Regions from separate parts of the Methylobacterium sp. AC433 genome, predicted to be linked through region 2. Evidence: predicted binding sites of a transcription regulator. Region 2 holds the regulator's gene; the other holds the start of a gene.

Region 1 (3,408 bases), on a different contig from region 2:
ACCCCGATGCCGAGGGCGGCCACCGCCGCGCCCGCCGTGATCGCGAGGCGGCTCCCGGCACTGGGCTCGATCGTCAGCCCCAGGCCGGCGCAGATCACGGCCGCGGCGAAGAGCGCCAGCGCCAGGACCGCGTAGGCCCGGTCGAGGCCCTGCCGGATCCAGGGCTCGTCGAGGCGAACCCGGGCCGAGTAGAACCGCGTCGCCGAGAGGCGCAGCCACTCGAACAGGACGGTGTTGGCCACGATGGCGCCGGCCGTCGCGAGGGCGAACAGGCCGAAATCCGCAGGACCCAGCAGCTTGGCGATGAGAAGGCCGAGGATGAAGTTCAGGCCGGCATTGAGTACGAAGGCAGCGATCACGGCCATGGCGCGGACGGGTCATCCTCGAATGCCGGCTGATGGGGGCATCGCCGCGCAAGGCTCTAGCGCGCGCGGGCAAACATTCCGTCAACCGGTCACAACCAGCCCCGGATGCGGAAGAAAACGATCGGAATGATGGCGCTCACCAGGATGAGGCCGAGACCGTAGGGATAGCCGTAGGCCCAGTCCAGCTCGGGCATGTGTTTGAAGTTCATGCCGTACATGGAGGCGATCAGGGTCGGCGGGATGCCGACCACGGATGCCACGGTGAGCACGCGGAAGGTGTTGTTCTGCTCGATGCTGATCAGGCCGAGGGTCGCGTCGAGGAGGAACTGGACGTTCTCCGAGAGCCGGATCTCGAACTCGTCGAGGGAGGCGATGTCGCGCCGCACAGCCTCGAAGCGCGGGACCTGCTCCTCGCCGAGGATGTGCTCGCACTCGTTGGCCACGAAGGGCACGATCCGTTCGAGACCGAGGAGGCTCGAGCGGATCTTGCCGAGGGTCTTTCCGCGCCGCCCGATGCCGCGCAGGATCCGGCGCAGAGCCAGATCGCGACGGCGCGGCGTCTGGTTTCGGAGCTTGGTGTCTCCGGCGGGCGCACCGCTGCGGACATCGAAATCGAAGATCCGCGTCGAGAGCTCGTCGAGGTCGGCGCCCATGTCCTCCAGGGAATCCGCGAGGCTGTCGACGAGCTCCTCCATCAGGAGGAGGAAGATCTCGGTGGAGGTGGTGCCAGGCCCGTCGCCGGCGTCGATGCGCTTCTTCACCTCTGCGAAGGCGCGCAACTCGTGGAACCGCACGGTGACGAGGCGATCCCGGGTCAGCACGAATCCCAGGGGCTTCAGCTGCGTGTCGAGCTTGTCGAAGGTCACCATCGGCGTCGAGAGCGAGAAGCCGGTCTTCAGCCGCCGCAGCCGGCTCGAATTCTCGACCTCGCTCAGGGCTTTGCGCGATGGCACGCGGATGCCGGTGCAGGCCTCGACCCGCTCGGCCTCCTCGGCACTCGGATCATCCAGATCGATCCACACCACTTCCGACGGGTAGGCCGCCTGAGGCGCCTGCGCCTGAGGCTCCACCGCGCCCTGCGGACCATGAAGCTTGATCATCCGCGAAGGACTTTCCGTCGGCTTGTGGAATTGGGGGATGATCTTGTCGCCGGATCGTCGTCCGAGCCTGCGACAGTCTTGACTCGAACGGCGCCCGCGCCTAACTCGGCGCCATCGTTAGCACTCACCCGTGGCGAGTGCTAACGGCCTGGGTTGAGCGCGCTGCCGCGCCGCATCAACGCCATCCACGAATTTGAAGCAAGAGGGCAGCTCATGAAGTTCCGTCCGCTGCACGACCGTGTCGTCGTCCGCCGCATCGAAGGCGAAGAGAAGACCAAGGGCGGCATCATCATCCCGGATACCGCCAAGGAGAAGCCGCAAGAGGGCGAGATCGTCGCCGTCGGACCCGGCGCCCGTGACGAAGCCGGCCGCGTGAACCCGCTCGACGTCAAGGCCGGCGACCGCGTCCTGTTCGGCAAGTGGTCCGGCACCGAGGTCAAGATCGACGGTCAGGACCTCCTGATCATGAAGGAATCCGACATCATGGGCGTCGTCGCCTAAGTCGGTTTCGGTTCTCCTCCCTTTCACGAGCCCTTCGAGGGCGCCGTCCGGCGCCTCGGGGCCCATCACTGACAAGGATCTGACATGGCAGCGAAAGAAGTCCGCTTCGCCTCCGACGCCCGCGAGAAGATGCTCCGTGGCGTCGACATCCTCGCCGACGCGGTGAAGGTCACGCTCGGTCCCAAGGGCCGCAACGTCGTCATCGAGAAGTCCTTCGGCGCGCCGCGCATCACCAAGGACGGCGTCACCGTCGCCAAGGAGATCGAGCTCGCCGACAAGTTCGAGAACATGGGCGCCCAGATGGTGCGCGAAGTGGCCTCGAAGACCAACGACATCGCGGGTGACGGCACCACCACCGCCACCGTGCTCGCCCAGGCCATCGTCCGTGAAGGCGCCAAGTACGTCGCCGCCGGCATGAACCCGATGGACCTGAAGCGCGGCATCGACCTCGCGACGAAGGCTGCCGTCGAGGACATCACGAGCCGCGCCAAGAAGGTCGCATCGTCCGAGGAAGTCGCCCAGGTCGGCACCATCTCGGCCAATGGCGACAAGGAAATCGGCGAGATGATCGCCCACGCCATGCAGAAGGTCGGCAACGAGGGTGTCATCACCGTCGAAGAGGCCAAGACGGCCGAGACCGAGCTCGACGTCGTCGAGGGCATGCAGTTCGACCGCGGCTACCTCTCCCCGTACTTCATCACGAACGCGGAGAAGATGGTCGCCGAGCTCGAGGACCCCTACATCCTCATCCACGAGAAGAAGCTGTCGTCGCTCCAGGCGATGCTGCCGGTGCTCGAGGCCGTGGTGCAGACCGGCAAGCCGCTGGTGATCATCGCCGAGGACATCGAGGGTGAGGCGCTCGCCACGCTCGTCGTGAACAAGCTGCGCGGCGGCCTCAAGGTCGCGGCCGTCAAGGCTCCGGGCTTCGGCGATCGCCGCAAGGCCATGCTCGAGGACATCGCGATCCTGACCCAGGGTCAGATGATCGCCGAGGACCTCGGCATCAAGCTCGAGAACGTCACCCTCCCGATGCTCGGCCGCGCGAAGCGCATCCGCATCGAGAAGGAGACCACCACGATCATCGACGGTCTCGGCGAGAAGTCGGACATCGAGGCCCGCGTCGGTCAGATCAAGGCGCAGATCGAGGAGACCACCTCGGACTACGACCGTGAGAAGCTCCAGGAGCGCCTGGCCAAGCTCGCCGGCGGCGTCGCGGTCATCCGCGTCGGCGGCGCGACCGAGGTCGAGGTCAAGGAGAAGAAGGACCGCGTCGACGACGCGCTCAACGCCACCCGCGCTGCGGTGGAAGAGGGCATCGTCCCCGGCGGCGGCACCGCCCTACTCCGTGCCCGCGAGGCCGTCCGCGCCCTCAAGAGCGACAACCCGGACGTCCAGGCCGGCATCAAGATCGTGCTGAAGGCCCTCGAGGCCCCGATCCGGCA
Region 2 (3,408 bases):
GATCAGTAGCGGTAGCGGCGATGACCGTAATGGTGGCCGTGGCGCCGGCCGTAATGGTGGCCGAAGTGGCGGTGGTGACGATGGCCGAAGTGGCGGCCATGGTGGTGATGGTGGCGGAAGCCGCGGCCGTGGTGGCGCCAGTGGCCGCCGTATTGCACGTCGGTGATCGTGGCGGCGGGGCCGGCCACCTCGGACGAGACGATGGCGGGGGCGGCCTGGGCGCCCTGCGGTGACCCGAAGAGCATCGCACCGACCATCGCCAGGACGATGGCAAGGGACTTGATCAGACCGGATCGGGCGGTGGGTCTCATGGGATGGTCACTCCTCTGTGCGAAACGCGCAAGCTGGACATCGGCAGGGTCCCGTCGTCGTCGGCCCGGCCTCGCGGCCCGCCTTCGACGATGGGCTTGAGCAACGCACGAACCCCGCGGAACGCCTCACATGGCCAAGCTGTTTCTTCGGCGCCGCGTGATCTCCCCCGGGGGGCGACCGCGGGAAGCATTGTGTAAAGCACTGGAGATCGTCACACTCTCCGCCTCAGGAATGGATCGTGACAGAGCCCGCCCGCCCCTTCTCGACATCGCAGCAGATGCAGGTGCTCAGTGCGCTGAACGAGCGCTCGCGCGAGATCTTCCGGCAGATCGTCGAGAGCTACCTCACGACCGGTGAGCCCGTCGGCTCGCGCAACCTCGCCCGCATCCTGCCGATGGCGCTGTCGCCGGCCTCGATCCGCAACGTCATGGCGGACCTGGAGCATTCCGGGCTCATCTTCGCGCCGCACGCCTCCGCCGGCCGCCTGCCCACGGAGCAGGGCCTGCGCTTCTTCGTCGACGCCATGCTCGAGCTCGGCGATGTCGGCCGCGAGGAGCAGGAGCGGATCGAGGCGCAGATGCGCGCGGCCGCCTCGGGCCACACCTTCGATTCCGCCCTCGCCGAGGCCTCGATGCTGCTCTCGGGCATCTCGCGCGGCGCCGGCGTGGTCCTGACCACCAAGACCAACGTCCATCTCAAGCACATCGAGTTCGTGCGCCTGGATCCGACGCGGGCCCTGGTCGTGCTCGTCTCCGACGACGGCTCGGTGGAGAACCGCCTCCTCGACCTGCCGCCGGGCCTGCCGGCCAGCGCGCTCCAGGAGGCCTCGAACTACCTGAACGCCCGCCTGCAGGGCCGGACCCTCGGAACGTTGCGGGCCGAGATCGAATCGGGCCGGCAGGCGATGAAGCGCGAGCTCGACGTCATCACCGAGCGCCTGGTCGATGCCGGCCTCGCGGTGAGCGTCGGCCCCTCGGATGCCCGCCAGCTCATCGTGCGCGGACAGGCCAACCTCCTCGACGACCTGCGCGCGGCGGAGGATCTCGAGCGCATCCGCCTGCTGTTCAACGACCTCGAGACCCAGAAGGACGTGATCGAGCTCCTGTCCCGGGCCGAGGGCGGCGAGGGCGTGCGGATCTTCATCGGCTCGGAGAACAAGCTGTTCTCGCTCTCCGGCTCGTCGATGATCGCGGCGCCCTTCCGAGACGGCTCGCAGAAGATCGTCGGCGTGGTGGGCGTCATCGGCCCGACGCGCCTGAACTACGCGCGCATCGTGCCGATGGTCGACTACACCGCCCGGGTGGTCTCCGGGCTCCTCGACCGCAAGCGCTGAGCGGACACGCGAAGGGGCGGAGCCGAAGCCCCGCCCCCCCGAATCCTGATCGCTCGGATCAGCCGCGGATCACGTCGACGATCTCGTATGTATCGGGATCGACGATGACGATGTCGTCGTCCACCAGCACGTAGCGGTAATCCTCGTATTCCGGCGCGATCCGGACGATGTCCGGCGGCAGGTCGTAGAGGGTGTAGCTGCGGGCGATGGCCGTGCCGACGGTGAGCGCGAAGGCGCCGGCGGCGAGGCGCGGAATGCCGCGGCGGAACACGCTCTGGCGGAATTCCGTCCGCTGCGGCGCACCCAGGCGGCCATAGGCACCCCGGACCGCACCGCGATCGCCGCGGTCGCCACGACCGCCTCGGCCCTCGCGATCCGCCCGGCCGTCGCGGCCCCCGCGGTCGTCCCGGTCGCCGCGAACGCCCTTGCCATCCCGATCGGCCTTGCCATCCCGATCGGCCTTGCCATCGCGGTCCGCTCTGCCATCCCGATCGGCCTTGCCATCCCGGTCGGCCTTGCCGTCACGATCACCCCGCGCCGCGGCTCCGCCGTCCTCGCGGCCACCGCGTTCGCCGGCCGCCGGACCCGAACGGCCGTCCTGGCGACCCGCGCCGCCCTCGGCGCCACGGGCACCGGCTCCGCCGGCCTCGCCGCGCTGTGCGCCACCGGCCGCACCGGCACCGCCGGCCTCACCTCCGCGCATCCCGGCCCCGCCTGCGCCGCCACCCGCACCGCCGCGCATCCCGCCGCCACCGGCTCCACCGCCAGCGCCTCCACCGGCTCCGCCGCCTGCCCCGGCGCCGCCGGCACCCATCCCGGCCCCGCCGGCGCCAGCGCCACCGCCGCCGCCCGCTCCGCCGCCGGCACCGCCGGGTCCGCCCTGCGCGAATGCGCTCGCTGCACCAATCACCAGGGCTGCCGCCGTCACCGTGCTCCGAAAGAGCTTGCTCATGGGATCGATTCCACTCTCATTGCCGCCAGACGCCGCTCGACGTCGATGCCCCCCGCAACGGGCATCTTCGACAAACCGTTCCCGGTTTTCTTGCGCTGATCTTTGCGACCCAGATGTCGAACCTGTCGGATCAGTCCAGCCAAGCTCAAGCTCGCGTCTTCCACAGCCTGGTTTCATGATGAGCTTGTCTGTCTCCTGCAACCTGCTGATCGCCCTTGTGAAATTCGGCTCAGGCGGTAACGTCCCGCCAAAGCGAGCCGCGGAACGGCGTTGCACAGAGCACAGGGACGGAACGGATGACAGGTGGGGCCGGCACCATCACAACGAAGGCGGAAGAAGCCGCCGACAACCGACGTCGGATCAAGGCGATCGTCGCCTCCTCGTCGGGCAACCTCGTCGAGTGGTTCGACTTCTACTGCTACGCGTTCTTCGCGCTCTACTTCGCGCCGGTGTTCTTCCCGGCCGGCGACAGCACCAGTCAGCTCCTGCAATCGGCCGCGGTGTTCGCGGTGGGCTTCTTCATGCGCCCGATCGGCGGCTGGCTGTTCGGCCGCATCGCCGACCGCCTCGGCCGCAAGACGTCGATGCTGATCTCGGTGCTGATGATGTGCGCCGGGTCGCTGATGATCGCGGTGCTGCCGACCTACGCCACGGTCGGCCAGCTCGCGCCGGCCCTGCTGCTGCTCGCCCGGATGATCCAGGGCCTGTCGGTGGGCGGCGAGTACGGCACCAGCGCCACCTACATGAGCGAGATCGCCGTGAAGGGCCGGCGCGGTTTCTTCGCCTCGTTCCAGTACGTCACCCTGATCGG

Evidence for each region. The regulator HrcA, encoded in region 2, represses chaperone genes, less so after heat shock. The targets are predictions, from matches to a motif close to GTTAGCACTCNCNNNNNGNGAGTGCTAAC.
Region 1: the regulator HrcA is predicted to act here: its motif matches at 1,582-1,610, upstream of groES (co-chaperone GroES).

What each region holds. Positions count from the first base shown of each region.
Region 1 is NZ_CEEDBN010000025.1:997-4,404, reverse strand. Features, by position in the region: gene AC0IWM_RS22440 (lipopolysaccharide biosynthesis protein) at 1-365, opposite strand, end outside; gene AC0IWM_RS22435 (magnesium transporter CorA family protein) at 455-1,465, opposite strand; gene groES (co-chaperone GroES) at 1,679-1,966, shown strand; gene groL (chaperonin GroEL) at 2,051-3,408, shown strand, end outside.
Region 2 is NZ_CEEDBN010000010.1:42,266-45,673, reverse strand. Features, by position in the region: gene AC0IWM_RS14970 (hypothetical protein) at 3-311, opposite strand; gene hrcA (heat-inducible transcriptional repressor HrcA) at 590-1,645, shown strand; gene AC0IWM_RS14960 (DUF1236 domain-containing protein) at 1,704-2,597, opposite strand; gene AC0IWM_RS14955 (MFS family transporter) at 2,894-3,408, shown strand, end outside.